Regions from separate parts of the Roseomonas sp. SRI_022 genome, predicted to be linked through region 2. Evidence: predicted binding sites of a transcription regulator. Region 2 holds the regulator's gene; the other holds the start of a gene.
What was found. The regulator LexA, encoded in region 2, represses DNA repair genes until DNA is damaged. The targets are predictions, from matches to a motif close to TGTTCTANNTANGTTC.
Positions count from the first base shown of each region.

Region 1 (15,331 bases), on a different contig from region 2:
ACGCGCCAGGGCATGCCGGCCGCATCAAGGGCGCGCACCGCGGCGCGGTGCCAGACGCAGTTCGGCTGCGCGGTGGCGAGCGGCAGAGGCGAGCGCCGATGGGTGGCGTGGCCGGTTGAACCGATCCAGCGCAGCCCGGCCTGCCAGAGCGGCTGCCCGACCATGCCGGGGCGTTCATTGCCGCCCGACAGCAGGGTCAGGTCGATCTCGTCACGCAGGAGCCGGTCCACCAATTCGTTCGACGGCGCGCAGGTGACCTCCACCTCCACGGCGGGATGCACCTCGGCAAACCGCGCGAGAATCCCCGGCAGCCAGCGCAACGCATAGTCATCCGGCGTGCCGAGCCGCACCGTCCCCGAGACCGGCGGGGCGCGGAAGGTCGCGATGATCTCGTCATGCATAGCGAGCAGCCGCCGCGCGCGTTCCAGCAGCCAGGCGCCATGCGGCGTGGTCTCGACGCCACGTGGTCCGCGCAGCAGCAGCGATTGCCCGAGCGTCTCCTCGAGCCGGCGGATCTGCATAGACACCGCCGATTGGGTGCGGCCTACGGCATTGGCCGCACGGGTGAAGGACCCGCCCTCGGCGATCAGCACGAAGGCGCGGAGCAGGTCGGGATCGATGCCCGGGGGAATGGCCAGCATGACGGTGCCCTCCGGCCGCATGGATCAACGATATTGATGTTAAACGTCAAGCGATTTCGTTTTCCTGATGCCCCCTCCACCCCCATCTTCCGGGCAGGCGCTTTCAGGAGGACGCCACATGGCGATCAGCACCCTTCCCGTTTCCCACACCCTCCGGGCCGGAGCCGCGCGCGGCACCACCTGGCTCGGCTGGCTGAACCGCATCCTCCAGGCCGTCGAAAGCCGTCGTCACCTGGCAGAGATGGACCGCCGCATGCTGGCCGATATCGGGCTCAGCCGGGCCGAGGCACTGGAAGAAGCTGCCCGGGCGCCGTGGGATCTGACGCCCAGGCGGCGCTGATACCGGGTCAGCGGGTCGTTTCGGGCTGGCGCTCCAGCTCCGCGACCCGCGCCCGAAGCGCGGCGAGTTCCGCCCGCATCGCCGCGAGTTGTTCCCCCACAGGATCGTCCTCGGGATCGGTCAGCCCGTAGCCGACCATCGGGTCGGCACAGGGCGAACCCGCCGGCGGTCGCGCCGGGATGCCCACCACGGTGCAGCGCGCGGCCACATCCTTCGTCACCACGGCATTGGCCCCAATGCGCGCCCCGTCGCCGATCAGGATCGGCCCGAGCACCTGGGCCCCCGCCCCGATCGCCACGCCGTTGCCGATCGTCGGGTGCCGCTTGCCGGGGCTGCCCGACAGCCCGCCCAGCGTGACACCGTGGTAGATCAGCACGTCATCGCCGATCTCCGCCGTTTCCCCGATCACCACGCCCATGCCGTGGTCGATGAAGAACCGCTTGCCGATCTGCGCACCGGGATGGATCTCGATCCCGGTCAGGAAGCGGCCGATATGGGAGACAACGCGCGCCAGGCCCCGCAGCTTCATGCGCCACAGCCAATGCGCCATGCGGTGCCAGACCACGGCATGCAGCCCGGCATAACAAAGGATCGCCTCCGGCCAGGACGGGCGGGCGGGGTCGCGGCTGCGGATGGCGCGGGCGAGTTCGATCACTTCCATGGATGCCCCCGAAGGCTGCGCGCGCAGGGCAGGTGTGGCGGCTGCGCACGGAACACAAGGCAATGCGGGCGGCGACATGACCGCCCGCGTCAGGCGAGCCAGGGCGGCACGGGCAGGCCCTTGCCGCGCAGGAATTCCGGATTGAACAGCTTGGACTGGTACCGGGCGCCACCATCGCACAACAGCGTGACCACCCGGTGCCCCGGCCCGAGCGCCTTCGCCACCCTGATCGCCGCCGCGACATTGATGCCGGTCGAACCGCCGACCGACAGTCCTTCATGGATCTGCAGGTCGAAGATCTGCTCCAGCGCGTCCTCGTCCGTCACCTGCACGGCGTCGTCGATCAATGCGCGGTCGGGTTCGAGATTGCCGGGCACGCGGGCGGCCTGGCCGATGCCCTCGGTGATCGAATTCCCTTCCGGCTTCAGCGTGCCGGTCTTCACCCAGGAATAAAGCGAGCTGCCCATCGGGTCGGCGAGCACGATGCGCACGCCAGGCTTGCGCGCCTTCAGCGCCCGCGCCACGCCAGCGAGTGACCCGCCGGTGCCACAGGAACAGGTGAAGGCGTCCACGCGGCCATCCGTCTGGGTCCAGATCTCGGGGCCGGTCGTCGCCTCATGCGCCGCGCGGTTCGCCGTGTTGTCGAACTGGTTGGCGTGGACCGCGCCCATCTCCTCCGCCAAGCGGCGGCTGAAATGGACGTAGTTGCCGGGGTCGGCATAGGGCTTGGCCGGCACCAAGCGCAGATCGGCGCCGATCATGCGCAGGAAGTCGATCTTCTCCCGGCTCTGCGTCTCGGGAATGACGATCACGCTGCGATAGCCGCGGGCATTCGCGACCAGGGTGATGCCGATGCCGGTATTGCCCGCCGTGCCTTCCACAATAGTGCCCGGCTTGCCGGGCACGAGCAGGCCGCGCCGTTCCGCATCAAGGATGATGCCGAGTCCCGCGCGGTCCTTCACCGATCCGCCGGGATTCATGAATTCCGCCTTGCCGAGGATCTCGCAGCCCGTCGCCTCGCTGGCGCGGCGCAGGCGGATCAGCGGCGTGTTGCCGACCGCACCCTCGAAGCCGTCCACGATGCCACTGGCGGGGGGCGGGACTGCATCCATGATGAGGCGTTCCTTGCTCGTATGAGGAATGATGGTCGGGTGCCTCGGACAACCCGACAAGGGGCAAGAAACCGTTTCTCCTGAATGACTTGCCGGCAGAAATCCTTGGCCTGTGCGGTGCTTTCTGGGCGAAAGCCTCCACGGTCCTTGACCTCCGGAGCATCGATATTAGAACATAAAGCGAACATCAGCGGCCTTCCCCCTGGCCATGTCCGCCTCCCCGACCCACGCCCCGCTCGATCGTCCCGCCCTGATCTCCGCGTTGCGTGCCCGCATCGCGCGAATGGAGCGTGCCGGCGCGGCCGAGGCCTTGGCGGCGCGGGGGGAGGATGCCGTCTCCCTCGCCCCGGCCATCGACGCCGCGCTGCCCTGGGGTGGCCTGCCGCGCGCCGCGCTGCATGAGATCCTGGCGGCCGAACCCGGTGCGGCCGCCGGTTTTGCGGCCATGCTGCTGGCGCGCGCCGGTGGCACCGTGCTGTGGATCGCGCCCGAACCGGATGCCTGGCCGCCGGGCCTCGCCCGTTTCGGCCTATCCCCTGCCCGGCTCGTGCTGGTGCGTGCCCCGCGCGGGCAGGATGCGCTCTGGGCCATGGAGGAGACGCTGCGCTGCCCGGCCGTTGGCGCTGCGCTGTTGGTGACCGGCGAGCTCGACCTGACCGCCGCTCGGCGATTGCAACTCGCCGCCGAGGCCGGGGGCGTGCTGGGCCTGCTGCTGCGTTCGGGCGAGGACGGCGCCGCCCCAACCGCCGCCCTGACCCGCTGGCGGGTCGGTGCCGCGCCGACCGAAAGCCAGAGCCAGCATGAAATCGGCGACCCGGCCTGGAGCCTGGATCTGCTGCGCTGCCGGGGTGGGCGGGGCGGCGCCTGGCGCGCCATCTGGCATGAGGGAAAAGCCAGCCTGGTCACGGAAGACGGTGCCGCGCGCAGTGCCCCGGCCCGGAGGCGGGCATGAGACGGCGCTGCTGCCGCCCGCCCCGCATGACGATGCCGCCGGGTGACATGCCGACTTCCGATTCACTGATCGCGGGGTCCGGGGAGGCCGTTGCCTCCCCGGCGGGGGTCGAGGGGGCGGCGCCCCCTGGCGTCACTCCCCGCCGCATCCTCGCCCTCCTGCTCCCTCGCCTGCCCGTCGAACGCCTGCGTCTTCACGGCCCCGCCGCTGTCTGGGCACAGCGCGGGTCGCGACGCCTGCTGGTGTCGGTGAATGCCGAAGCCGAGGCCGCTGGTCTGCAAAAGAACCAAGCGGTCGCGGATGCACAGGCGATCCTGCCAGGGACGACCCTGGTGCCGGAGGATCCCGCCGAGGATGCCATGGCACTGGAACGGCTGGCGCTCTGGGCGCTGCGCTTCACGCCACTGGTCGGGCTGGAAGGCGGGAATGCGCTGGTACTCGACATCACGGGCGTGGAGCACCTGTTCGGCGGCGAGGCGGCCCTGCGGCAGGAGGTGTTGGACCGACTGGCACGCATGGGCCTGTGGGCCATTGGCGCGGTGGCGGGCACGGCCGGAACGGCGATGGCGCTGGTCCGCGCCGGTTGGGAAGGCCTGGTGCCGCCGGGCCGGGAGGAAGCCGCTGTTGCGCCGCTGTCTTTGGCGGCCCTCAACCTGGAGACGGCGATGATCAGCGCCCTGCAGAGCATTGGTCTGCGGGATGTCCGCACTGTGGCGGCGCAACCGCGAGCGGGGTTGGCGCGGCGGTTCGGTGCTGGGCTGGCGCGGGCGCTGGACCAGGCGCTGGGGCGTGCCACGCGCCCGATCACACCGATCCGCCCCCCACCGGAGATGGCCGTGGCGCAGGACTTCGCCGATCCGGTGGTGACGCGGGAGGGAATCGAGGCCGCGCTGATCGGCCTGTTGGATGAGTTGTGCCGTACGTTGCGTGAGGCCGGACGCGGCGCGCGACGGATGCTGTTGCGCGCGCACCGCGTGGATGGCGACGTGCAGGAGATCGCAATCGGCACGGGCCTCGCGACGCGCGACCCCAGGCACCTCGCGCGCCTGTTCCACGCGAAACTGGAACGCTTGGCACCGGAGTGTGGCTTCGAGCGGATCGCGCTGGAAGCCCCAGGCACGGACCCGCTGACCGGAATGCAGGAGGGGCTGGGCACGGCGGGACGCGCGGCGCGGCAGGAAGAACTGGCGCAACTGCTCGACCGGCTGTCGCAGCGCCTGCCGGTTTGGCGCTTGGCGCCGCGGGCAAGTCAATGGCCGGAAAGGGCCATGGTGCGAGTGAACGCGTTCGAGGCAGTGGAGGTACCGGAAGGCTGGGCGCCGCGACCATGGCCCGTGCGGCTACTGCGGCGGCCGCCTATCCTGCAGGTGATGGCGCAGGTGCCGGATGGCCCACCTTTCCGCCTTCGATTCGGCCGCATCTGGCATCGCGTGCTGCGCGCCGAGGAGGCCGAGCCGATCGAACCGGAGTGGTGGCGAGACAGGTCGGATCGCCTACCGCGTAACTATTATCCAGTGGAGTTGGACTCAGGTGCGCGGCTCTGGGTCTGCCGCGCCGGGCCGATGGGTCCTGAAGCGCGCTGGGTGCTGCATGGGCATCTGCCATGACCCTCTTCGCCGAACTGGGTGCATTGACGAATTTCACCTTCCTGGAAGGGGCCTCGCATCCGCACGAACTGGTCATGACCGCGAAGACGCTCGGACATGCGGCGATCGGTGTGGCGGACCGCAATTCCTTCGCCGGAGTGGTACGGGCGCATGTCACGGCAAAAGAACACGAGTTGCGCTTTGTGCCTGGTGTGCGGCTCTGCCTGACGGATGGCTGCGAATACCTGGCCTGGCCGACCGACCGCATCGCCTGGGGGCAGTTGACGCGACTGCTTTCGGAAGGGCGGATGGCCGCCCCGAAGGGCGAATGCCGCATCGGCCGGGAGGCGCTGATCGCGCATGCGCAGGGTAGCGTCATGGCAAGAATCGCGCCGGAGGATATCGGCACGGATTTCGCGGCCCGGCTGCGGGCCGATGCGGCGGTATTGCAGCCACATCTCGCCCTGCCGCTATTCTGTGCAGCGCCACGCCATTATCGCGGCGATGATCGCAAGCGTCGGGACAGGCTGGCACCGCTTGGCATTCCGCTGCTGGCAGCCGGCGGCGTGCGCTTCCATGTGTCAGCGCGGCGACGGCTCGCCGACGTTCTGACAGCAATCCGCCTACGGACCACGGTCGATGCGATCGGCTTCGCAGCAGAGGCGAATGCCGAAGCACGCCTGAAGCCTCCGGCGGAAATGCTGCGGCTATTCCAGGGACATGAAGAAGCGGTGACGAACACGCAGCGCGTGATCGAGGCCTGCCACTTCAGCCTCCACCAGTTACGCTACGAGTATCCGAAGGAAGTGCTCGACCCTGGCCGCACGGCGCAGGAAACGCTGGAAGCACGCATCGAGGAAGCACTGGCCAAACGTTGGCCGGAGGGCCCCTCGAAGAAGCTGCGCGGCCTGCTCGATGAGGAACTCGCGCTGATCGCGACACTTGGCTACGCACCCTACTTCCTGACGGTGCACGAGATCATCCGCTTTGCGGAGAGCGAGGAGATTCTTTTCCAGGGCCGCGGATCGGCCGCGAATTCGGCGGTCTGCTACGTGCTGGGCATCACTTCGGCGGACGTGGATGCCCATGACCTGCTCTTCGCCCGCTTCCTCTCGACCGCGCGCAACGAGCCACCCGACATCGACGTGGATTTCGAGCATGAACGCCGCGAGGAGGTGATCCAGCACATCTACGAACGCTATGGTCGCAAGCGTGCCGCGCTCTGCGCGACCCTCGCCTGTTACCGACCACGCAGCGCGATACGGGAAGTCGGCAAGGCGCTCGGCCTGACCGAAGACGTCACCGCCGGACTCGCCAAATCCGTCTGGGCGCCGCACGGGGATCGCGACATGGCGGACGTCGCAACCGAACAGGGACTGGACCCTACGGGTGACCCGCGCCTCGCCATGGCGCTCGAACTCGCGCAGGAGATCCAGGGCTTCCCACGCCACCTTTCCACCCATGTCGGCGGCTTCGTCATCACCGAGGGTCCGCTGGTTGAACTCGCCGTCGTGTCCAATGCAGCGATGGAAGACCGCACCACCCTCGAATGGGACAAGGATGACGTCGAGGCGCTCGGCATCCTGAAGGTGGATGTGCTCGGCCTTGGCATGCTCACCTGCCTGCGGCGCGGCTTCGAGCTGATCGAGAAGCATCACGGCAAGCGCATCGCACTACGCGACCTGAAGCCGACCGATCCGTGCGTCTACGACATGCTGCGCCAGGCCGACGCGATCGGTGTCTTCCAGGTGGAAAGCCGCGCGCAGATGAACATGCTGCCGCGTCTGAAGCCCCGGAAGTTCTACGACTTGGTGGTCGAGGTGGCGATCGTCCGGCCAGGGCCGATCCAGGGTGACATGGTGCATCCCTATCTACGGCGACGGGATGGGCTGGAGAAACCCGATATTCCGGGACCGCAAGGCGGCGATCCGGACGAGTTGAAAGTCATCCTGGAACACACCTACGGCGTGCCGCTGTTCCAGGAACAAGCGATGAAGATCGCCATCACCGCGGCAGGCTTCTCCCCGAGTGAGGCCGATGCGCTGCGTCGCTCCATGGCCAGCTTCCGCAACCAGGGGACCGTCGGCGGTTTCGCGGGGAAATTCATCGAAGGCATGGTCGGCCGCGGCTACCAGCGGGATTTCGCAGAACGCTGCTTCAATCAGATCAAAGGTTTCGGTGATTACGGCTTCCCTGAAAGCCACGCCGTGTCCTTCGCTCTGCTCGTCTATGCCAGCGCCTGGGTGAAATGCCACCACCCCGCAGTCTTCACCTGTGCCCTGCTCAACAGCCAACCCATGGGATTCTACGCCCCGGCGCAACTCGTGCGGGATGCTCGGAACCATGGCGTGCAGGTCAGGCCGGTCGACGCCAACCACAGTGACTGGGACTGCACGCTGGAAGCTGCGCCGGACAGCACGGATGGTCTGGCGCTGCGGCTCGGCCTGCGGATGGTCACGGGGCTGTCGGGGGATGCCGGCGCGCGCATCGCTGAGGAGCGCGCAGCCGCCGGGCCCTTCGCCTCGATCGCCGATCTGGCGCGCCGCGCATCCCTGGACCGCCATGCACTCGAAGCCTTGGCCAAGGCGGATGCCTTCCGCGGCCTTGGTCGCGACCGCCGCGCCGCCTTGTGGGACGCGGCGGCGCTGACTGCCTCCGCCCCGCCCCTCGCCGCGCATGAGGGCGCCGAGGTCGCACCCCGCCTGCCGCGCGCGACGGCCGGCGAACAGACTGTGCTCGATTATGCCGGCACGGGACTGACGCTGCGCGCCCACCCTATGAAGCTGCTGCGGCCGCAGTTGGATGCGCTTGGCCTGGCAGACACGCGCAGACTGGCCGCCGCACAGCAAGGGCGCCGGCTGCGCGTCCCCGGCCTGGTGCTGGTGCGGCAACGCCCCGGCAGTGCCAATGGCGTGGTGTTCTTCACCATCGAGGACGAGCACGGCATCGCCAACCTGATCATGTATCCCGACACAGCGGAACGCTTCCGCGCTGCGGTCGTCGCCGCCAAGCTCGTGATCGCGGAAGGAACGGTGGAGCGGCTCGAAACGGAAAACGTGCCGGTCATCCATCTGCTGATCCGCAGCATCAGCGACCGGACGGACCTGCTGGCGACGCTGCACCACCTGGACGATGCCCGATGGGAGAACGCCATGGCCCGGGCCGATGAGGTCCGGCATCCGGATTACCGCCGTGACACCCCGCCCCGGCTGCGTCTGCCGCCCAGCCGGGATTTCCACTGACGACGAAGTTATTGCGAATCATTCGCAACATCGCTAGCCTTGCGGAACGCAACGAGAGGATTCTGCATGGCGATCAGCGGACTCCCGGACTGGCCCTGGGCCGGGACCATGGCGGACGACCTGCCAGCGCAGGAAAAGCTGTTGCTGGACGCGGTCCGCGCCTGGCATGGCGCTGCCCGTGCCGGCCGGCCGCCGCTTCCCGCCGCCGCGATGATCCTTGCCACCGAGGATGCCGGACCGGCCGCCCCCCCACTCGACGCCCTCCTGCGCGCCGCGCCAATCCAGGCGGGCTGCCCGCTCTGCCAGAGGGTGGCGCCGCAGGAAGCCGCATTGCTACTTGCCTGCGCCCTCGCGCAGCGCGGTGCGCGCAGCGAGGCGCTGGCCGCCCTGCTTCGCCTGCTGCCGCTGCAGGCGGCCTATGCCGCCATGCCGGCGGCGATCCATCTCGGCTGTGCTTTTCGCCGGTCAGGACTGCTGCTGCGCCATCCGATCAGGGAAGCGATGCGTCCCCGTCCAGCGGCGCGAGGGTGACGATCCCCATCCCTTTCTCGACACTGTCGCCCGCCGCGCAGCCGACAGGGGCGACGATGCCATCCGCCGGTGCGGCGATGCGCGACTCCGTCTTCATCGCCTCAGGGATCGCAATGACCTGACCGTGCGAGACGCGGTGGCCGACATCGACCAGCGCCCGCACACGCGCCCCGGGAGCGGTGCCGACAGCCGGCCCTCCGCAGCGGCTTGCTCGCCAAGCGGCGCGTAGAGGTCGACCTGGTCCTCTCCGGCGAAGGTGAGGCTGACGACGCCATCATTCAGCGTGAAAGGCACCAAGCGCAGCATGCCGCGCACCATCCGTCAGCCGGCCGAGCAACCCGCGCATCGTCGCCGCATTCGCCCGGACCGCCTCCGAGCGCGGATCGATGGAGGAAGCGGGAACGCGAGTCACGCCGTCTCCTTGAACAATTCGCGCCCGATCAGCATGCGGCGGATCTCGCTGGTGCCCGCACCGATCTCGTACAGCTTCGCGTCCCGCAGCAACCGCCCCGTCGCATTGTCATTGATGTAGCCATTGCCGCCGAGGATCTGGATGGCATCCAGCGACGCCTTGGTTGCTGCTTCCGCCGCGAACAGGATCGCACCGGCGGCATCCTTGCGCGTGGTGCGCCCTTGGTCGCACGCGCGTGCCACGGCGTAGACATAGGCGCGACACGCGCTGAGCTGCGTGTACATGTCGGCGAGCTTCGCCTGGATCAGTTGGAATTCGCCGATCGCCTGCCCGAACTGCTTGCGTTCGTGGACATAGGGCACCACCAGGTCGAGGCATGCCTGCATGATCCCGAGCGGCCCTGCCGCCAGCACCGCGCGTTCGTAGTCGAGACCCGACATCAGCACCCGCACCCCGCCGCCGACCTCGCCGAGGACATTCTCCGCCGGCACCTCGCAATCCTCGAAGACGAGTTCCGAGGTCGGCGAGCCGCGCATGCCGAGCTTGTCGAGCTTCTGCGCCGGCCGGAATCCCTTGAAGTCGCGCTCGACGATGAAGGCGGTGATGCCCTTGGGTCCCGCCGCCGGATCAGTCTTGGCGTAAACGACCATGGTTTCGGCATAGTGCGCGTTGGTGATCCACATCTTGGTGCCGTTCAGCACGTAGCGGTCGCCGCGCTTGTCGGCGCGCAGCCGCATCGAAACGACATCGCTGCCCGCGCCGGGTTCGCTCATGGCCAGCGCGCCAAGGTGCTCGCCGGAGATCAGCTTCGGCAGATAGCGCCGCTTCTGCTCATCGCTACCATTGCGGCGGATCTGGTTGACGCAGAGGTTCGAATGCGCGCCGTAGGACAGGCCCACGGAGGCCGAAGCGCGGCTCACTTCCTCCATCGCGACGCAATGGGCGACATAGCCCATGTTCGCACCGCCATACTCTTCCTCGACCGTGATGCCATGCAGGCCGAGCGCGCCCATCTCCGGCCAGAGATGGCGCGGAAACTCGTCGGTCCGATCGATCTCGGCGGCGATCGGCGCGATGCGCTCGGCGGCGAAGGAGCGGACGCTGTCGCGCAGCATGTCCACCTCATCGCCGAGGTTGAAATCGAGGGTCGGGATCTGGTTCGCGGGCATTCGGTCACCTCGCCGTCAAGAATTGGGCGTGTTCAGGCCACTGCCAAGCATTTGCCGCAAGGTCACGCGCATCACCTTCCCGGTCGCGGTCAAAGGCAGGCTTTCGGCGAAGATGACCCGCCGGGGGTAGAGATGCGCGGCAAGGCGCGCCCGGACGAAGCTCTGGAGCTCATCCGCCAGCACTGGGTTGGGATCAATGCCAGGTCGCGGCACGACCACCGCTGTCACGGCCTCGGTGCGGATCACGTCAGGCAGCCCGATCACCGCCGCCATCGCCACGGATGGGTGCCGAAGCAGACAATCCTCGATCTCTCCTGGGCCGATCCGATAGCCCGATGAGGTAATGACGTCATCGGCGCGTCCGATGAAGCGGAAACAGCCATCCTCCTCCTGCACGCCGGCATCGCCGGTCAGCAGCCAGTCGCCGTTGAACTTCGCCGCCGTCGCCTCCGGGTTGTTCCAATAGCCGAGAAACATCACCGGATCGGGGCGGCGCACGGCGATCATGCCCGGTTCGCCCGGCTGCCGCGGCAAGCCCTCAGCATCGAGGATCGCTACCTCATGCCCCGGCACAGCGCGGCCCATCAGTCCCGGACGGACCGGCATCAAACCCGCGCAATTGGCGATGACCAGGTTGCATTCCGTCTGGCCGTAGAACTCATTGATCGTGATGCCGAAGGCGTTGCGCCCCCAGTCCAGCATCTCGGCACCCAGCGTCTCCCCACCGCTGCCGATGCTGCGGACGCGATGGCCGAAGCGCGCCGGTTCGCTGACCTGGCGCATCATGCGCAGCGCCGTCGGCGGCAGGAAGGCATTGCGGATCTCGTGTTCCGCCAGCAGTCGAAAGGCATGCTCGGGGTCGAACTTCGCCATCCGATGCGAGACCACGGAAACGCCGTGATAAAGCGAGGGCAGAAGCACATCGAGCAGGCCGCCGATCCAGGCCCAGTCCGCCGGCGTCCAGAACCGGTCTCCGGGACGTGGGAACAATTCCTGCGGCATCTCCACGCCCGGCAGGTGGCCGAGCAATACGCGATGGGCCAGCAATGCCCCCTTTGGTGCACCCGTGGTCCCCGAGGTGTAGATGATCAGCGCCGGATCATCGGCCGAGGTTTGCACGGGTGCGCCATCGCCGTGCGTACGCTGCATCTCCTCCCACAGTGACGATGCCCCGGGCCGCGCGCCGTCCGCGTTCAGGATCACCCGCAACTCGCCAAGATTGTCGCGGATACCGGAGAGCTTCGCGAGGCCGACATCGTCCGTGATCACGGCACGGGCGCCAGAATCCCGCAGCCGGAACTCCAGCGCATCGGGGCCGAAAAGCTGGAACAGCGGCACCGCGATCGCGCCGATCCGGTAGGCCGCGAGATGCGCAATCGCCGCCTCCGCGCCCTGCGGAAGAAGCACCGCGACGCGGTCGCCACGCTCGACGCCTTGTGCCTCCAGGACTGCCCCAAGCCGCGCCGAGGTCTCGCGCAGCGTGTCGAAGGTGATCCGTTCCGGCGCGGCGCCCGGTGTGACATTAGTCAGGGCGAGCCGGCCACTACCATCGGCCCATCGGTCGCAGCAGGCCTGCGCGACGTTGAAGCTCGGCGGGATGTCCCAGTGGAAGCGCGCGACGAGATCGTCGTAGCTCGCCGCATCCGGGAGCAGGGCCGTGTCTCTCACAGCCAGCGCTTCCGCCGCTTGTAGGATTTCAGGTTGCGGAAGGATTTCCGGTCGGCGCCATGGCCACCCAGGTAGAACTCCTTCACGTCCTCATTCTCCGCCAGGGCCGTTGCCTCGCCGTCCAGCACCACCTTGCCCTGCTCCATGATGTAGCCGTAGGAGGCGACGGACAGCGCCATCCGGGCATTCTGTTCCACGAGCAGGATCGTGATGCCGAGGTCGCGGTTGAGCCGCCGGATGATCCCGAAGACTTCCTTCACCAGGAGAGGGGACAGGCCCATCGAAGGCTCATCCATCAGGATCAGCCGCGGGCGCGCCATCAGCGCCCGCCCGATCGCCAGCATCTGCTGCTCCCCACCGGAGAGATAGCCCGCGAGCCCGGTCCGCTCGCGCAGCCGCGGGAAGTAGTCAAACACCATGTCGATGTCGCGCTTCACATCGGGGTCACTGCGAATGAAGGCGCCGAGGCGGAGATTCTCCACGCAGGTCATGTCCGCGATGATCCGGCGCCCCTCCATCACCTGGAAGATGCCGCGGCGCACGATGCGGTCGGGATCAGTGCCGTTGATGCGTTCGCCACCGAACAGGATGTCGCCGCGCGTGACCTCGCCTTCCTCGGTTCGCAGCAGACCCGAGATCGCCTTCAGTGTGGTCGACTTCCCCGCACCATTGGCGCCGAGCAGCGCGACGATCTGCCCCTTCGGGACGGAGAGCGACAGGCCGCGCAGCACGAGGATCACCTCGTTGTAGACCACCTCGATGTTCTTCACCTCGAGGAGAGACGGTGCGGAGGTCGCCCCCCGCACCTCCATCGCCGGCGCGCCCTGTCCGCTCATCACCAGCCGAGCCAGTCAGCGCGGCGCGGCAGGTCGATCGTCGCGACCGCCTGCAGGGCCATGGTGCCGGCCGCCATCAGTTCCTGCACCGACCCCTGCGACGTGTTCCCCGTCACAAGCGCGCGATAAAGCGCGACGCGCATCGTCCCGCGATGATCCGTTGCGGTGAAGTTCGATGGGGCACAGACGCCCTGGAATCCGTTCGGCACCCAGTTCTGCCGGGCGTAGAAGCCATCGCGGATCCGTTCGCCATTCACCTGGCCGCCATTGGCCGCGGCTGTCTCCATCGCCTCGACCATCAGCATGGCAGCGCAGGCGCCCGCCAGGTAGTGCACTGGACGGTAAGCATTGCCTGACGGATCGGAGGTGCGGCTGATGGCGCGGATCGTATCCATGCCCGGCCCGGTGCCGCCCCAGACGGCCTCCGTACGGACAGGGAAGACGACGCCGTTCGCCGCCGTACCGGCGGCCTTCATCGCATTCTCGTCCATGCCCCAGACATTGCCGAGGAACTGCACCTGGACGCCGACCGTCTGGCAGGCCCGCAGCACCGAGATGTTCGATCCCGCGGTATTGCCGAGATAGGCATAGTGCGCCCCCTGGTTCTTCAGCGTCAGGCATTGCGCCGTGTAGTCGCCCGGCGTCAGCGCGAACTGAATTGCCGGCAGCACTTCGAAGCCGAGCTCGCGGGCCAGGGCCTCACCGGCCTCCTTCGGGCTGTTCGGGTAGGGATGGTTGGCGCCCATGTGCACATAGCGCGGCCGGCCCTGCTGGCCCCGAGCACGCCAGTCATCCGCGGCCCATTGCAGCATGCCGCGCAGGGCATCCGAATAGGACGGGCCGTAGAAGAAATTGAACGGCGCGGCCTCCACCCCCTGTCGGCCCGAACGCCCGCCGGCATCGGTCAGCGCGGCTGAATACGACGCGGAGATGAAGGGAATGCGGTCGCGTGTGACGAAGCGGACCAGCGCCTCGGTGTCCGCGGTGCCCCATCCCTGGATCGCCACGACACGCTCGCGTTGCGCCCAGGACTGATACTGGCTGACGGCGCGCGGCGCCTGATAACCATAGTCGAAGCCTGAAACAGCGAGCCGGCGCCCGGCCACGCCGTTGCGGGTCTGGTTCACCCAGTTCAGCGTATCGCCGACGCCCTGCCCGTAGGGCACACCGACATCCGACGTCGCACCGGAATTGTCCATCAGGTGCCCGACCGGGATCGGCGCCTGGGCCAAGGCGGGGCCTGCGGCAATCAGCACGCCGGCAAGCAGGGGAAGCGAGAATCTCATCCGGTGGTTCCTCCTTGGATCATGCGGGCCGTTGGCCGGCCTCAATGCGAGAACGGGTAGAGTTTCCAATACGCCCTGATCATGCGCCAGCGATGCGCGAGCCCGTCCGGCTCAAAAATCAGGAACAGGATGATCGCCGCACCGATCGCCATCTCCCGCAGGAAGGAGATCGATGCGCCGAGGCGCAGGGCACGATCGATCGCGCCGCCGGCAAGCAGGTCCGCGCCGGACTGCACAACTTCCGGCAGCAGCACCATGAAGGCGGCGCCCATCATGCTGCCCATCACCGATCCCAGCCCGCCGATGATGATCATGGCGAGGAACTGGATCGAGTAGAGGATGTTGAAGGCCTCGACACTGACGAAGAGCAGGTAGTGCGCGTAGAGCGCCCCGGCGATGCCGGCATAGAAGGACGCGATGCCGAAGGACAGCGTGCGGTAATAGGCAAGATTGATGCCCATCATCTCGGCGGACAGGTAGTGATCCCGCACAGCGATCAGCGCCCGCCCGTCCCGCGTGCGCATCAGGTTCGCCGCAGCGACGAACATCACGACGACATGGGCTAGGACGATATAGAAGTAGGTCTCCTCCCGGTCGAAGCGCATTCCGAACAAGGCGTAGGGTTCGGTGACGCGCCCGGCCACGCCGCCGGAGAACCAGCGCGCGCGGGCGAAGAAGTCCTCGAGGATGAACTGCGCGGCCAGCGTCGCGATGGCGAGGTAGAGACCCTTCAGCCGCGCCGCGGGCGCGCCGAAGACCAGGCCCACCACGGCGGTCATCAGCCCCGCTCCCCAGATCGCCAGGGGCACCGGCACATGATGTTCCGCCAGCAGTGCCGAGGCGAAGGCGCCAAAGCCGAAGAAGGCGGCATGCCCGATCGAGATCTGGCCGGTGA
Region 1 covers NZ_JBYCZL010000009.1:186,521-201,851, reverse strand. Annotated here, with positions in the region: gene AC2YHJ_RS11665 (LysR family transcriptional regulator) at 1-641, opposite strand, end outside; gene AC2YHJ_RS11660 (YjiS-like domain-containing protein) at 760-981, shown strand; gene cysE (serine O-acetyltransferase) at 989-1,642, opposite strand; gene AC2YHJ_RS11650 (cysteine synthase A) at 1,732-2,754, opposite strand; gene AC2YHJ_RS11645 (ImuA family protein) at 2,963-3,706, shown strand; gene AC2YHJ_RS11640 (Y-family DNA polymerase) at 3,754-5,313, shown strand; gene AC2YHJ_RS11635 (error-prone DNA polymerase) at 5,310-8,534, shown strand; gene AC2YHJ_RS11630 (hypothetical protein) at 8,601-9,065, shown strand; gene AC2YHJ_RS11625 (acyl-CoA carboxylase biotin carboxyl carrier protein subunit) at 9,025-9,228, opposite strand; gene AC2YHJ_RS11620 (hypothetical protein) at 9,340-9,477, opposite strand; gene AC2YHJ_RS11615 (isovaleryl-CoA dehydrogenase) at 9,474-10,646, opposite strand; gene AC2YHJ_RS11610 (acyl-CoA synthetase) at 10,662-12,314, opposite strand; gene AC2YHJ_RS11605 (ABC transporter ATP-binding protein) at 12,311-13,150, opposite strand; gene AC2YHJ_RS11600 (ABC transporter substrate-binding protein) at 13,150-14,436, opposite strand; gene AC2YHJ_RS11595 (branched-chain amino acid ABC transporter permease) at 14,478-15,331, opposite strand, start outside.
Region 1: AC2YHJ_RS11645 (ImuA family protein) is a predicted target of LexA. The motif match lies at 2,926-2,941, and genes of this name have one in related genera.

Region 2 (15,331 bases):
GCATCCCGACCCGCTCCGCGCCATCCGTACCGAACAGCGCGCCGCGGCGGCCGAGGATGGTCAGCACCTCCCTGGTCAGCCGCTCGTCATCCGCCTGGCGCAGATAGACGCCGTTGAGATGCGTCAGCTTCGCATAGTCCATGCGCGAGGCGGCGCGGCCGACATCCTTGATGTCGAACAGCGCGACCGCGCGGTCACGCGGCACGATCTCCTCATCGCCATGGCCCCAGCCGAGGCGCAGCAGGTAGTTGTTCACCGCTTCCGGCAGATAGCCTTGCTCGCGGAAGTCGAGCACCGACACCGCACCGTGCCGCTTCGACAGCTTCGCGCCATCGGCGCCATGGATCAGCGGGATATGCGCGAAATGCGGCCGCCGCCAACCCATCGCGTCATAGACCATGCATTGGCGGAAGGTGTTGGTCAGGTGGTCGTCGCCGCGGATGACATGGGTGATCGCCATGTCGTGGTCGTCCACCACCACCGCATGCAGATAGGTCGGCGTGCCGTCGGACCGCAGGATGATCATGTCATCCAGCTCGACATTGCCGACGCGGACCTCGCCTTGCACCAGGTCATGGACGACCGTCTCGCCTTCGAGCGGCGCCTTGATGCGGATGGCGAAGGGCTTGCCCTCCTGTTCCGGCCCGGGATCGCGGTCGCGCCAGCGGCGGTCGTAGCGGGGCGGGCGGCCCTCGGCGACGGCCTTCTCACGCATCTCCGCGAGTTCCTCCGGCGTCGCCCAGCAGCGATAGGCCTTGCCCATGGCGAGCAGGGCATGCGCGATCTCGGCATGGCGCGCCTCGCGGCTGGCCTGGAAGACCGGCGCCTCATCGGGTGGCAGGCCCAGCCAGTTGAGGCTTTCCAGGATCTGGTCCACCGCCGCCTGGGTCGAGCGTTCCCGGTCCGTATCCTCGATGCGCAGCAGGTAGGCGCCGCCGTGGTGGCGGGCGAAGAGGTAGTTGAACAGCGCGGTGCGCGCCCCGCCGATATGCAGGTAGCCGGTCGGGGAGGGGGCGAAACGGGTGCGGACGGTCATGTCACCTGGGCTCAGTCACGAGGGCGCCTCTTAGACCAGATTGGCCGGCCTGGGTGAACCCGCGCGCGTGGAAGCCACTCCCGCGGAGCCATCTCATCATCCTAGAATGAACGCAGGAGTTGCGGAACGTCCCACTGTCCAGCACCGTCGCGCGCATTCTGCCGGGCCGAGCCATCGACCGCTGCCGTGCCTCGGCGGGCGACGCCGCGGTGCTGCTGGCCGGCGAGCGCGGGCGGCTCGCGCCATGGCTGGCGGTGGCGATGGGCGTCGGCGTGATCGGCTACTTCGCGCTGCGGGAAGAACCGCCGGGTTGGTCCGTGGCGCCGGCGCCGGTGCTGATCCTGCTCGCAGTGCTGGTGGCGCGGCGCGCACCGCAGGCCGGCTGGGCGGTCGGGCTGGTCGGTGCGGCGGCACTGGGTTTCGGGGCCGCGGCCTGGCATGCGGGACAGGCCGCACCGCTGGCCGCGCCGCCGGTCCGGGCGGTGGTCGTGACCGGCATCGTCCAGGATGTGGACCTGTTGCCGGAAGGGCGACGACTGACCCTGGCCGAACTCCGCTTCGGGCCTGACGAGCCGATCCAGCCCCGGAGTTTTCGCATCCGGCTGCGCGCCAATGATCCGGCCCGGCCCGAACCTGGCGACCGCGTCACGGTCCGCGCCCTGGTGCGTGCGCCGTCACCGCCGGCCTTCCCCGGCGCCTGGGACTTCCAGCGCAGCGCCTTCTTCGCGGGGCAGGGCGGTTCCGGTTTCGCCATCGGCCCGGCTGAGGTCGCCCCGGCGGAGGGGAGCGGGCGGCCCTTGTCAGGGCTGCGGACGACACTGGAAACACGTGTCGCCGCCGTGGTGCCGGGCGCCGCCGGGGCGGTCGCCTCCGCATTGCTGACAGGCGGGCAGAGCGCCATCCCGCGCACCGATCTGACCGCCATGCGCGATTCCGGCCTCGCGCACCTGCTTTCGGTCTCCGGCCTGCACATCGCCATTGTGATGGGCGTGACCTTCTGGGTGGTGCGGCTGGTGATCGCCTGCTGGCGATGGCTCGCGCTGCGGGTGGACAGCAAGGCCATGGCCGGTGTCGCGGCGCTGGCCGCGGGCGGCTTCTACATGCTGCTGACCGGGTCGCAGGTGCCGATGCAGCGGTCCTTCGCGACCGCCGTCCTGGTCACGCTGGCGCTGCTGACCGGACGCCGGGCGGTGTCCATGCGCAGCCTGGCACTGGCGGCCGCAGCGGTGATGCTGGTCGCGCCCGATGCAGTGCTCGGCCCATCCTTCCAGATGTCCTTCGCCGCGGTGCTCGCCCTGATCGCAGGGTGGGAGGCGCTGAAGGGCCCGATGGCCCGGCTGCGGGGCGCTAGCGCCTGGTGGCGCAAGGGGTTGGTCTTCGTGGTGGGGCTGGTCGTCACATCGGGGCTGGCGGGGCTGGCGACGGCGCCTTTCGGGCTCGCGCATTTCGGCCGGCTGCAATGGTATGGCGTGGCGGCGAATGCGGTGGCAGTGCCCCTGACCTCGGTGCTGGTGATGCCGGCCGGGATGGTTGCCGCCGCGCTGATGCCGCTGGGGCTTGAAGGCCCGGCGCTGATGGTGATGGGTTGGGGGTGCGAGGCTGTGCTCGCCGTCGCGCGGGAGGTGGCCGCTTGGCCCGGGGCGGCGCAGACGGCGCGGCCCATCCCGCCCTGGGGCCTCGCGGCCTTTGCCTTCGGTATGGTCTGGCTGTGCTTGTGGCGATTGCGTTGGCGTTGGCTCGGACTGCCGGTCATGGCGTTGGGCCTGGCCAGCCCGGAGCTGCACCGCGCGCCGGATCTGTTCGTGTCGGGCGATGCACGGCTGATCGGCGTTGTGGCCGATGGCGCGATGTGGCTGCAGCGGCAATCGGGGGCCTCAGTGCTGACCCGGGACTCCTGGCTGCGCGCCCATGGCCTGCGCGAGGCACACCCGCTGCCGGGACAGGGCGAGGCCGCCGACGGCGCCGTCGCCTGCAATCCCGGCGCATGCCTGCTGCGGCCCGTGCCGGGGGCGCCGGCCGCGGTGCTATTGCGCGGCGATCCGGTGGCCGGCCATTGCGGGCGGGTAGGCTTGGTGGTGTCGGCAGAGCCGCTGCGTGGCCGCTGTGCCGGCAGCCAGGTGATCGACCGCTTCTCGGTATGGCGGAACGGCCCGCATGCGGTCTGGCTCGATGCGGCGGGCCCGCGTGTCGTCTCCGATCGTGTCTGGCGCGGCGCGCGGCCCTGGGTGCCGCCGGTGCCGATACCGCGCGGGCGGGAGGAGCAACCGCCCGCGCCGATCGAATAGCGCGCCGATGCCGCGCGGCGAACCGGATCGAGGCGATTGCCAGGAATGACGTCGTCCTGCACGCCGTTCGCCGCGTGCTGGAACGGCGCGACGGTGCCGAAGTTCTATGCTGCGCTACGCGACCCGGTGCACCCCTGGACGCCGACGGCCCTGGCGGGTCTCAATACCGCCGCAGCAGCCCCACCAGCCGCCCCTGCACACGCACCCGGTCCGGTCCGAAGATGCGTGTCTCATGCCGCGGATTGGCCGGTTCCAGGGCGATCGAGTTCCCCCGCCGGCGGATCCGTTTCAGCGTCACCTCGTTCTCATCCACCAGCGCGACGACGATCGACCCGTTCTCGGCCGTGTCGGCGCGATTGATGATCACGGTGTCGCCGTCGAGAATGCCGGCATCGATCATCGAATCGCCGGCGACCTCCAGCGCATAATGATCGCCATTGCCGATCAGCGCCGCGGGAACATCGACGCTCGCGCCATTGTCGCGCAGCGCCTCGATCGGCAGGCCGGCGGCGATCCGGCCGTAGAGCGGCAGCGTGACCGGGGCGCTGTCATTCGCCTCGGCGGGCGGGCGGGCGGGCGCATGGGTTGCGAAGGGCCCGCGGATGACATTGGGGCCGAGCGGGGCCTCAGGCGCCTTGGCCGCGGCACGGCTGCTGCGCGGGGCGAGGTTCTCCGGCAGGCGAATGACCTCCAGCGCGCGGGCGCGATGGGCGCGGCGGCGGAGGAAGCCGCGTTCTTCCAGCGCCGTGATCAGCCTGTGGATACCGGATTTGGATTTGAGGTTGAGCGCGCCCTTCATCTCCTCGAAGGAGGGAGAAAATCCTGTCTCGCGCAGGTGGCGGTCGATGAACATGAGCAGCTCGTGCTGCTTGCGCGTGAGCATTCCTGCTCCTCCTCCTGGCGCCGGGTCCTGCGACTCGGTCGGAACAAATGGGCAACCTCACGCGTGTTCTATTTAGGTTCCGGAGTCACAGTCAATCGCTTTTGCGTGTGGATGAATCTGTGGATGGAATGGTCCGCCCGCGCGGCGCCGGAGACCTCGCCCGCCGCTGCGGGGAGTGGCACAGATGCGGGGCATGTCCCGCCCTGATCTTTCCGTCCTGATCGCCGCCCACCGCCTGCGGCGCGAGGTCCCGCTGGCCGTGGCCTCGGTGTTCGGGCGATCGGTGGGGGCGGCGGTTGAGGTCGTCATCGCCTCCGACGACGGCACCGACTACGCCGAGGTGCTGCCGCATGACCCGCGCCTGCGCTTCACGGCGGTCGGACCTGTCGCCAGTGGCGCCCATGCGGCGCGCAACCGGGCGCTTTTCCTCGCCGCCGGTACCCATGTGCTGATGCTGGACGGCGACGACGCCCTGGAAGGTCCGCCGGACGCAATCGCCAGCGCGCTGGCGATGACGGGCGCGGCCGGGGCGGTCCTGGTGCCGAGCGTCGTGCGCGACGCGATGGGGCTGGCGGTGCGACGCATTCCGGAACCGGGCACACGGCGCTTCGGCTTCGCCGATTGGGCCTCGGCCTTCGCATCGCTACACCTGATGGCGCGGCGGGACCTGGCCCCGGCCTTCCGGCCGTTCCGGCTGATCGACGACGTCCTGTTCGACCTCACGGTCTTGGCGGCGGTCGGTGGCTCCGTGCCGGTCGCGGATGGCCTTGCCTATCGCTACCAACTGAGGCCAGGCCAGGCGACGGATACCGAGGGTGGCCGCTTCGATGCCGAATATGCGCAGGCGCTTGGCTTGATCACTGTGGACGGCGCCGGCTTCGGGCGCCATGCGGGGGCGGTGGCTGCGGTGCTGCGGCGGTGGCGGGCGATGAACCGCCTAGTGGGTGGCGGTGGGTCGAGGCCGGGGCTCGGCGACTACCACCGGGCGGTCGCGGCCTATCTGGCCGACGAATGGCCGGCCGGCCGCCGGCGCCGGGCCGGCGAAACCTAGAGCTTGGCCGCCAACTTGCGCGCCAGCAGCAGGCCGAGCCCGCCACCGGCCGGCGCCGCGGGCAGGGCGAGCAGCCAGCCCACCGCATGATTGCCCGCCATGACCAAAGCGAGCCCGGAGTACAGCATGAGGCCGCCGACCAGGCTACCGACGACGCCCGCCGTCAGGCCGAGCACGAGGATGTCCGAACGCGTCACCATGGTCGGCGAGTAGGCGCCGCGGGCCCTGTTTGACAAGCCCCGCCAGGGCACCTATGGGACCGCCACCTTCCGGGAACGTGGACGGACCTTCGGGGTCCGCGCCCGCCCCCGCCCAGTCCGGGCAGGGGCCTACCGGGACAACAGCCCTTCGGGGCACAGCGAAGAAGGCCCGACCGTGTAACGCGGCGGGGTGCAGCGCATGACCAAGCGCGCAGAATCCAAGTACAAGATCAACCGCCGCCTTGGCGTCAATCTCTGGGGCCGCGCCAAGTCCCCCATCGCCAAGCGCGAATACGGCCCCGGCCAGCATGGCCAGCGCCGCAAGCAGAAGCCGACCGACTTCGGCGTGCAGCTGATGGCGAAGCAGAAGCTCAAGGGCTACTACGGCAACATCGGCGAGAAGCAGTTCCGCAAGTACTACGAGGAAGCCGTGCGCCGTAAGGGCGACACCTCGGAGAACCTGATCGAGCTGCTGGAGCGTCGCCTCGATGCGGTGGTCTACCGCATGAAGCTGGCCGTCACGCCCTTCGCCGCCCGTCAGTTCGTCAACCACGGCCACATCACCGTGAACGGCAAGCGGGTGAACATCCCCTCCTACCTCGTGAAGGACGGCGACCAGATCGAGGTGAAGGAGAAGTCGAAGCAGCTGGTGGCCGTGCTCGATGCGACGCAGTCCGCCGAGCGCGACGTGCCGGAATACGTCGAGGTGGATCACCGCGCGATGCGCGGCAAGTTCCTTCGCGCGCCGAAGCTGTCCGACGTGCCCTATCCGGTCCAGATGGAACCGAACCTGGTCGTCGAGTTCTACAGCCGCTGATCCCTCGCGGGCTGGCCCTGCGCCGGCCTGCCACCTTTGCACGCGCGCCGTGGCATCCGCCCCGGCGCGCGTTGCGTTTGCGGAGCGGCTAGCCGGCCATCCTCGCGGCGGCCAATGATGCGTCGCTGCACATCCGGGCGAAGGACAGGCGGTTCCACCGATGCAGGGATTGTCCGACACCGACGGGGCCGACGCCCCGCGCTTCACCGTGGATTGGTTCAGCCGGTCCATCCCGGCCTGGAAGCATTTGTTCCCCCGGGTCATGCCCCGGCCCGCGCGCATCCTTGAGATCGGCGCCTTCGAGGGTCGCTGCACCTGCTTCATGCTGGAGCACATCCTGCCGGCGGACCTCGACGGGGAGATCCACTGCATCGATACCTGGGAGGGCGGGGTCGAACATGGCGGCATCGCCATGAACGCGGTCTTCGACCGTTTCCAGGCGAATGTCGCGGCGGTGCTGAAGCGCTTTCCCCGCCACAAGGTGATCGGCCATCGGCGCCTGTCCTCGGCCGCGCTGCGGGACCTGCATGCCGAGGGGTTCGCCGGCCGGTTCGACTTCATCTACGTGGACGGGTCGCATCAGGCCGCCGATGTGCTTGAGGACCTGGTGCTGTCCTTTCCGCTGCTGCGCCGAGGCGGGCTGGTGATCTGCGACGATTACACCTGGCAGCGCCAGCGCCTGGGGGAGGAGGACATCCTCGATACCCCGAAACTCGCGATCGATGCCTTCACCAACATTTATCGCCGGCGCCTGCGCTTTCCCGACTGGCCTTCGACCTACCAGGTGGCGTTCCAGAAGACGGTCGCCTGACGCGCGCCTCTCGGCGTCCACAAGACACTGCGCCTGCCCTTGAGTGGCGGGCGCTGCGCTCGCGGGTCACGGCATTGCCGCGCTCCGAAGGCCGCGACGTCCCGTGACCCATTCGATGCTGCCGGTCTGCCTGGCCGCGCAGCATCGCGGCTGCTCCTTCGCGCGGCAGATGCGTAGGGAATCATCATCTCTATTCGTGCTTGTTTGGGGATTGAGATTTCACCGCAGAAACCAGTTGCGGAAAACTTGTCTCCATTGGTAGGATTCGGTGCTGTCATCCCGCGTCGCAGGGTTCCGCCCATGAACGTCATCGCCACCCACACTGCCCTTGATGCCATGGCTGGCGGGATCTCGGCCGCGCTGCGGGCGTCGGGGGACGACCCCTCCGGCGCGGTGGCCGAGGTGCTGGGCCAATACGCTGCGGACCCGATGCTGCTGCTCGGCCGCGACTGTCCCTGTCGTGCCGAAACCTACATCCGCCATCTGCTGCATGAGGATGCGGAGGAAGGCTGGGCCGTCGCCGCCCTGGTCTGGCGCCCCGGCCAGATGTCCCCCGTCCACGCACACAAGGCCTGGTGCGCCGTGGGCGTGCATCGCGGCGTGCTGACCGAGACCTTTTACGACCTGCCCGCGCAGGATGGCGCGATGCCGGCGCTGTCCGGCATCGCACTGCGCCGCCCGGGCGACATCTCCTTCGGCCCGGCGCGCCCCGACGCCATCCACCGCCTGGCCAATCTCGGCACCGAGACGGCGATTTCCATCCACGCCTATGGACTGCCATATGGGCGGTTCTGCAGCGACCTGAATCGCGTCTTCGCCGCCTGATCGCTGGCCCGTGTTCGGGCGGGCATGCCTGACCCGCGCCAGCACAACGTATCCGCGCATGGCCGCACAGGGCAGTTTGCGCGGCGATGAATCCCAAGATCCTGATGGGCCTGGCCTTCGGCATCGCGTGCTCGATCATCTGGGGCGGGCACGCCGTCGTGGCGCGGCCGGCGCTGGCGGGCCAGGGCTTCCATCCCCTCGATCTTGCCGCGTTCCGGTATGCGCCGGCGGCACTGATGCTCGCGCCGTTCGCCTGGCGTGCACGGGCGGCGCTGAAACGCTTCGGTTGGGCGCGGCTGCTGGTCCTGTCCGCCTTCGGCGGCGCGCCGAACCTGCTGCTGTTCGTCTGGGCGCTGCGCTATGCGCCCGCATCCCATGGCGGGACTATCGCGCCGATGGTCATGCCGGTCGCCGGTGCGTTGCTCGCCATCCCGATGATCGGCGAATGGCCGAGCCGGGGCAGGGCGATCGCGCTCGGCGTGATGGGCATGGGCGTGCTGATGATCGGCTGGGACGGGGTCATGGGTAGCTATCCCGGCGCCTGGCGCGGCGACATCCTGCTGGTCCTGGCAGGGACCACCTGGTCGGTCTTCACCCTCTTGCTGCGCCGTTGGCAGGTGCCGGCGATCCCGGCGACGGCGGCCGTGACCATGATCTCGGCAGCCGCGGTGCTGCCGATCTGGTTGCCCTGGCGGGGCACGGCGGTGCTGGATCTGCCGGCGGGTCCGCTGATCGTGCAGTTCCTTGCCCAGGGCGTCGCGCTCGGGGCGCTGGCGATGTTCCTCTACGCGCGCGCGGTGGAGTTGCTCGGACCGACGCGCGCGGCCACCCTGTCCATCATGGTGCCCGTGACCGCGTTGCTGCTCGCAGGATTGTTGCTGGGCGAGCCGATCTCACTGCTGCAGGGGCTGGGCGCGACGCTTGCCGCCGGCGGCATGCTTGCGGCTGTGCTGTTCACCGGGAGAAGAACGGCATGACCATGCCGATGCCGCCAAGCCTCTGGGCTGCCACTGCCCCCGCTGCTCCGCCCACCGCGCCGCTGGCCGGCGACGCGCGCAGCGGCGTCGCCGTGGTCGGCGCCGGCTTCACGGGCCTGTCCACCGCGCTGCACCTGGCGGAGGCCGGCGTGCCGGTGACCCTGCTGGAAGCCGCGGAGATCGGCTGGGGCGCTTCCGGGCGCAACAACGGCCAGGTCATCCCGACGCTGTCGCGCGTCGATCCCGATGGGATCGTCGCCGCGGTCGCCCCGGAGCATGGCGGCCGGGAGAAGGGCGAACAACTCGTCGGCCTGATCCGCGACAGCGCCGCCTTCACCTTCGACCTGATCCGCCGCCATGGGATCGAGGCGGAAGCGGTGCAGAACGGCTGGATCCAGCCGGCGCATCGTGCGTCGCGGCTCAAGCTTTCGGCCGCACGCGCCGAGCAATGGGGCCGCCGTGGTGCCCCGGTGCGGATGTATTCGCGCGACGAGATGGCCGCGCTGACCGGCAGTGATCACTGGCATGGCGGCTGGGGCAATCCGACGGGCGGGCGGATCAATCCGCTCGGCTTGGCGCGCGGCATGGCGGCAGCGGCGATCCGTGCTGGTGCCGTGATCCATACCGGCAGTCCCGTCCGCGGCATCCGACAGGTGGCGGGCGGATGGGCGCTGACCACGCCGCAGGGCACGCTGACCGCCGAACGCGTCGTGATCGCGACGCAGGCCTATACGGATGACCTCTGGCCCGGACTGAAGCGCACCCTTGTGCCGGTGCGGTCGTACCAGATGGCGACCTCGGTGCTGTCGGACAACATCCGCAAGACCATCTTGCCGGAAGGCCATGCGCTGTCGGACACGCGCGGCGATCTGTATTTCTACCGCTTCGATGCGAATGGCCGGTTGGTGACCGGTGGCGGGCTGATCGTCCCCTTCGGCTGGGACAATCGCATCCGCGCGCGCATCACCGAGCGCATCCGTCGCGTCTTTCCGCAGATCGGGGAGGTCCGCTTCGACTACATCTGGCGGGGCTACATCGCGGCCACCGCCGACAAGATGCCGCATGTCTACGAACTGGCGCCGGGCGTGCTGAGTTGGACCGGCTGCAACGGGCGCGGCGTTGCGCTGGCGACGGCGCTCGGGCGCGAATTGGCGCTGGCCAGCAACGGGACGCCGCTGCGCGACATCGCCGCGCCGGTCGAAACGCGCATGCGCACCATTGCGGGCCATGCCTTCCGCAGCCTCGGTATCGCCTGGAACGTCGCCAAGGCGCGACAACTCGACGCGCGTGACTGAGGTCGCGCTCGCCACTTCCATCCCGCCTGCCATGCGTCGGCCGGGTCCGGGCGGCGAGGATGCCGGCCCGGCCTGGGGCGCCGCCTGTGCGGCATCCTGGCCGGCGGCAGGTTGGCGGGTCCTGACGATCAATCCGGCCGAGGAGATCGGCGCGCTGACCGGACTGCCGCCCGGCGTCGAAGCCGTGCCGGCCCAGCCCGGCGTCGCCGAGGCTTTCGGCCGGCCGGGTACCTGGGTTTCGGACGCCTTGGCGCAGGCCGTCGCGATCGGCGCGCCGGTCGTGGGCATCGTCAATGCGGATATCCGGCTCGACCTTGATGTCCGCCGCCGTGCGGCCCTGGCGCAGCGCGCCGGCACGCGCATCATTGCCTGCAACCGTATGGATATCACCCATGCCGGCCAGGAGGTCGGACCATATTATCGCTACGGCTACGACCTTGTGCTGATGCCCTCTGACATGGCGCGACGCATCGACATGCGCGGCTTCGCCCTCGGCGTGCCGTGGTGGGACTACTGGATCCTGCTCGATGCCCTGCTGCGCGGCATGCCGGTCGAGGTCGTGCAATGCGCCGGCGTGCGGCACCTGGCGCACAAGGCCGCCTGGCAGCGGCCGGCCTGGCTCGCGGCGCTGCGCAGCATGATGGGGCATCTCGCGCCGCGCCGGCCGGCACTGTCGCAACTCGGCATGGGGATCATCGCGGAGGCGACGGCGGATCTGCTCGCGGCGGTGGCAGCCGCGCCGGAGGAAGGCTATCCCCTGGCGGATCTCGCCGAGACGGCGGGCACGCGCTTCGGCATCGAGGTGGTGCGCCTCGCCGAACGCAACGCCTGGACGTTGGAATAGCGCGGATGGAAGCGGTCACCTGGCGGCGGCGGATCGTGCACGACATGCTCTTCGGCATCGAGGGCAGCGGCTGGCATCCGCCCGACCTGCGCGACGCAATCGGCTTCCGCTGGAGCGGCCCGGGGCATTTCTCGGTCCTGCGCGTCCATCTGCCGGCTGGGGCGGGACGCGGTGAAGCGCATCTGGCCCTCGTCGATCCAGAGCCAGTGCCCGAGGTGACGATCTTCCTCAACGGCCATCGGCTGATCGCCACGCCGCGCCGGCTCGGCGGCATGGCGGTGCTCGACTTCTCCTGGGATGCGGCAGTGATGGCCGGGGAGGGGCGTGGCGAGTTCTGGTTCCACACGGCGAAGCTGCGACACCTGCCCGCGCCGATGCAGGGCATGCGCGCGGTCGGCTTCCGCCTGTCCTCCCTGGTGCTCGAACCGCGTCCGGACGGCGCGGCCGCGGCCGGCGAGGCGCTGGCACTGATCGCCGGTCGTCGCTTTCTGGATGACCGCCTGCCGGTGATGCCCGGTCGTGCACGCATGGCGTTCCTGTCCGACGGTGAGGCGCGGATGCTCGACATGCGGCTGGAAGCGGCGCGGCTGGGTCCGACCCCGCTGCCGCACCTTGCCTGCGCCTTGCGCGCGGAAGCGGAGACGCTGGAACTGGCACTCGCTGCGCCGGGGGCGCCGGCGCTGCATGCGGCGATGTCCGTGACCGGGGAGTTGCGCCTGCCGGATGCGCTGACGCCGCGCGACGCGATGCTGTTCGCCCGCCTGCTCGCCACGCTGCCCGGCGCCTACGCCACCTGGCTGGATGAGGCGATGGCGCGCGCCGCGCCGGATGTGGATCTGCTGGCGCTATGGCGCCGCGCCCTCGCGCGGCTGGCCCTGGCGGCCGAGGGGCGGCTTGCCGCGTCGATCACCGATGGGCCGGACCCCTTTGCGGTGGATCCGGCCACGCCCTTCGTCTGGCCCGGGGCCGACTGATACCGCGTCAGCAGGCGATCCCGCGTGCGCGCAACTGCTCCAGCACCTCGGCCGCGCAATCCGCGGCCGCGCGGCCCGGCGTCGGGATGTGCAGTTCCGGCTGCTCAGGCGCTTCGTAGGGGCTGTCGATGCCGGTGAAGTTCTTGATCTGCCCGGCCTGCGCCTTGGCGTAGAGGCCCTTCGGGTCGCGCTGGATGCAGGCCTCGATCGGCGTGTCCACGAAGACCTCGAGGAATTCGCCGGGGCCGAGCAGGTCGCGCACCATGCGTCGCTCTGCCCGGAAGGGGGAGATGAAGGAGCAGAGCACGATCATCCCCGCATCGACGAAGAGCTTCGCCACCTCACCGACGCGGCGGATGTTCTCCACACGGTCCTCGGCGGTGAAGCCGAGATCGCGGCAGAGCCCGTGGCGGATATTGTCGCCATCCAGGCTGTAGGTCTGCCGGCCGGCGCGGTGCAGCGCCTGCTCGACGATGTTGGCGATGGTGGACTTGCCGGATCCCGACAGGCCGGTGAACCACAGCACCATCGGCTTGTTGCCGACGAGGGCGGCGCGCGCCGTCTTGTCCACCGTGAAGTGCTCATGGTGGATGTTCGACGCCCGCCGTAGCGGGAAGGAGACCATCCCCGCCCCGGCGGTGCGGTTGGTGAAGCGGTCCACCAGGATGAAGGCACCGGTGGTCCGGTTCTCCTCATAGGGATCCATCGGGATCGGCTGACCGGCGGAGAAGTTGCAGAAGCCGATCTCGTTCAGCGATAGCCGCCGCGCGGCGTGTTCCTCGAGCGTGTTCACATCGACCCGGTGGCGGATGGAGGTGACCGAGCACGGCGTCCAGATGTTGCCGATGCGCATGAGGTAGGAGCGCCCGGGCAGCATCGCTTCCTCATCCATCCACAGCAGATGGCCGGCGAACTGGTCGGCGACGGCCGGGCGCTCGGCGGCGTGGACCAGGATGTCGCCGCGCGCGACATCGACCTCGTCCTCCAGCGTCAGCGTCACGGCCTGGCCGGCCTCGGCGGCGGCGAGGTCGCCATCGGCTGTGACGATGCGCGCGATGCGCGACGCCTTGCCGGATGCGGCGACGACCACCTGGTCGCCGGTGGCGATGCGGCCCGAGACGATGGTCCCGGCGAAGCCGCGGAAGTCGAGGTTCGGCCGGTTCACCCACTGCACTGGGAAGCGGAAGGGCTTTCCGGCCAGGTCCTGCGCGACATCGACGGCTTCAAGATGCTCGATCAGCGTCGGGCCGTGATACCAGGGCATGTTGCCCGACCGCGCTGAGACGTTGTCGCCGAAGCGCGCGCTGATCGGGATCGGCATGATCGAGCGAAAGCCGAGCTCCGAAGCGAAGGTGACGTAGTCGCCGACGATGCGGTCGAAGGTCGTCTGATCGAAGTTGACGAGGTCGATCTTGTTCACCGCCACGACGATATCGCGGATGCCGAGCAGCGAGCAGATGTAGGAATGCCGCCGCGTTTGCGTCAGCACGCCTTTGCGCGCGTCGATCAAAATGACGGCGAGCGAGGCGCCGGATGCACCGGTCGCCATGTTGCGCGTGTACTGCTCGTGGCCCGGCGTGTCGGCGACGATGAAGGCGCGGCGCGGCGTGGCGAAGAAGCGGTAGGCGACGTCGATGGTGATGCCCTGTTGGCGTTCCGCCTCCAGGCCATCGACTAGGAGTGCGAGGTCGATGTCGTCGCCCGTGGTGCCGTGCTTGCGGCTGTCGCGGGCGACGGCGGCGAGCGTGTCCTCGAAGATCAGCTGGCTGTCGTAGAGCAACCGCCCGATCAGCGTCGATTTGCCGTCATCCACCGATCCGCAGGTGAGGAAGCGGAGAAGCTCGCGGCTTCCGGGCGCACGGTGATGCGTCATCTCAGAAGTATCCCTCGCGCTTCTTCTTCTCCATCGAGGCTTCCTCGTCGGAATCGATCAGCCTTCCCTGGCGTTCGCTGGTTTTTGCGGCGCGCATCTCGGTGATGATCTCGGGCAGCGTCGCCGCGGTGCTCTCCACCGCGCCGGACAACGGGTAGCAGCCGAGCGTGCGGAAGCGGACCATGCGCATCTGCGGCGTCTCGCCGGGTTCGAGCGGCAGGCGCTCGTCATCCACCATGATCCAGGTTCCGGAGCGCTTCACCACCGGCCGCTGCTTCGCGAAGTAGAGCGGCACGACGGGGATATCCTCGGCGAGGACGTAGTCCCACACGTCGTACTCGGTCCAGTTGGACAGCGGGAAGACGCGGATGCTCTCGCCATCGCGGATGCGCGTGTTGAACAGCGACCACAGTTCCGGCCGCTGCGCGCGCGGATCCCAGGAATGCCCCTGGCCGCGGAAGGAGAAGACGCGTTCCTTCGCGCGGGACTTCTCCTCATCCCGGCGCGCACCGCCGAAGGCCGCGTCGAAGCCCCATTTGTCGAGCGCCTGCTTCAGCCCCTCGGTCTTCATCACCTGCGTGTGGAGCGCCGAGCCGGACGCGATCGGGCTGATGCCGCGCGCGATGCCGTCGGGGTTGGTGTGGACCAGAAGCTCCATCCCGACCTTCTTCGCCATCATGTCGCGGAAGGCGATCATCTCGCGGAACTTCCACGTCGTATCGACATGCAGCAGCGGGAAGGGCGGCTTGCCGGGTGCGAAGGCCTTCAGCGCGAGGTGCAGCATCACCCCCGAATCCTTGCCGATGCTGTAGAGCATCACCGGTTTGCGGAAGGATGCCGCGACCTCGCGGATGATTCCGATCGATTCAGCTTCGAGCCGTGCGAGATGCGGGGTCAGCGGGGCTTTCGTTGAGGTGCTCTGCAAGGGTCCCTCGGCGTCATGGCAGCGCGGCGGAAACCTTGTGCAGCGCAGCGCCGCCTCTTCCCATGGTGGGCTGTTCCGCGCAAGTTCCGAAGCCTGCGATTCCGGAGCCGCACCACGTGACCACAGACCCTGCCGCAAGGACCCGATTCGCCGAGAGTTTCGCGGCGATCGCCGAGGCAGCCGGAGCGCGCATCATGGCGATCTACGGCACGACGGCAGCCGAGGCGAAGGCCGACGGCAGCCCGGTGACGGAAGCGGATCTCGCGGCACATCGGGTGATCCTCGAAGGGCTGGCCCGCGACTGCCCGGACATCGCCGTGGTGTCGGAGGAAGACGCCGCGCACCGCACGCCCGATCCGCAGGAATGCTTCATCCTGGTCGATCCGCTGGATGGCACGCGGGAATTCATTTCGCGCAATGGCGAGTTCACCGTGAACATCGCGCTGGTCGAAGCGGGCCGATCGGTCGCCGGCGTGGTGCTGGCGCCGGCGCTAGGCCGCATCTGGGCTGGCGCGCTCGGTGCCGGGGCACGCAT
Region 2 covers NZ_JBYCZL010000007.1:162,015-177,345, forward strand. Annotated here, with positions in the region: gene gltX (glutamate--tRNA ligase) at 1-1,036, opposite strand, end outside; gene AC2YHJ_RS09235 (ComEC/Rec2 family competence protein) at 1,156-3,321, shown strand; gene lexA (transcriptional repressor LexA) at 3,482-4,204, opposite strand; gene AC2YHJ_RS09245 (glycosyltransferase family 2 protein) at 4,398-5,255, shown strand; gene AC2YHJ_RS09250 (hypothetical protein) at 5,252-5,491, opposite strand; gene rpsD (30S ribosomal protein S4) at 5,655-6,272, shown strand; gene AC2YHJ_RS09260 (class I SAM-dependent methyltransferase) at 6,433-7,083, shown strand; gene AC2YHJ_RS09265 (cysteine dioxygenase family protein) at 7,384-7,908, shown strand; gene AC2YHJ_RS09270 (DMT family transporter) at 7,995-8,885, shown strand; gene AC2YHJ_RS09275 (NAD(P)/FAD-dependent oxidoreductase) at 8,882-10,180, shown strand; gene AC2YHJ_RS09280 (hypothetical protein) at 10,173-11,024, shown strand; gene AC2YHJ_RS09285 (hypothetical protein) at 11,030-11,998, shown strand; gene cysN (sulfate adenylyltransferase subunit CysN) at 12,006-13,871, opposite strand; gene cysD (sulfate adenylyltransferase subunit CysD) at 13,873-14,796, opposite strand; gene cysQ (3'(2'),5'-bisphosphate nucleotidase CysQ) at 14,913-15,331, shown strand, end outside.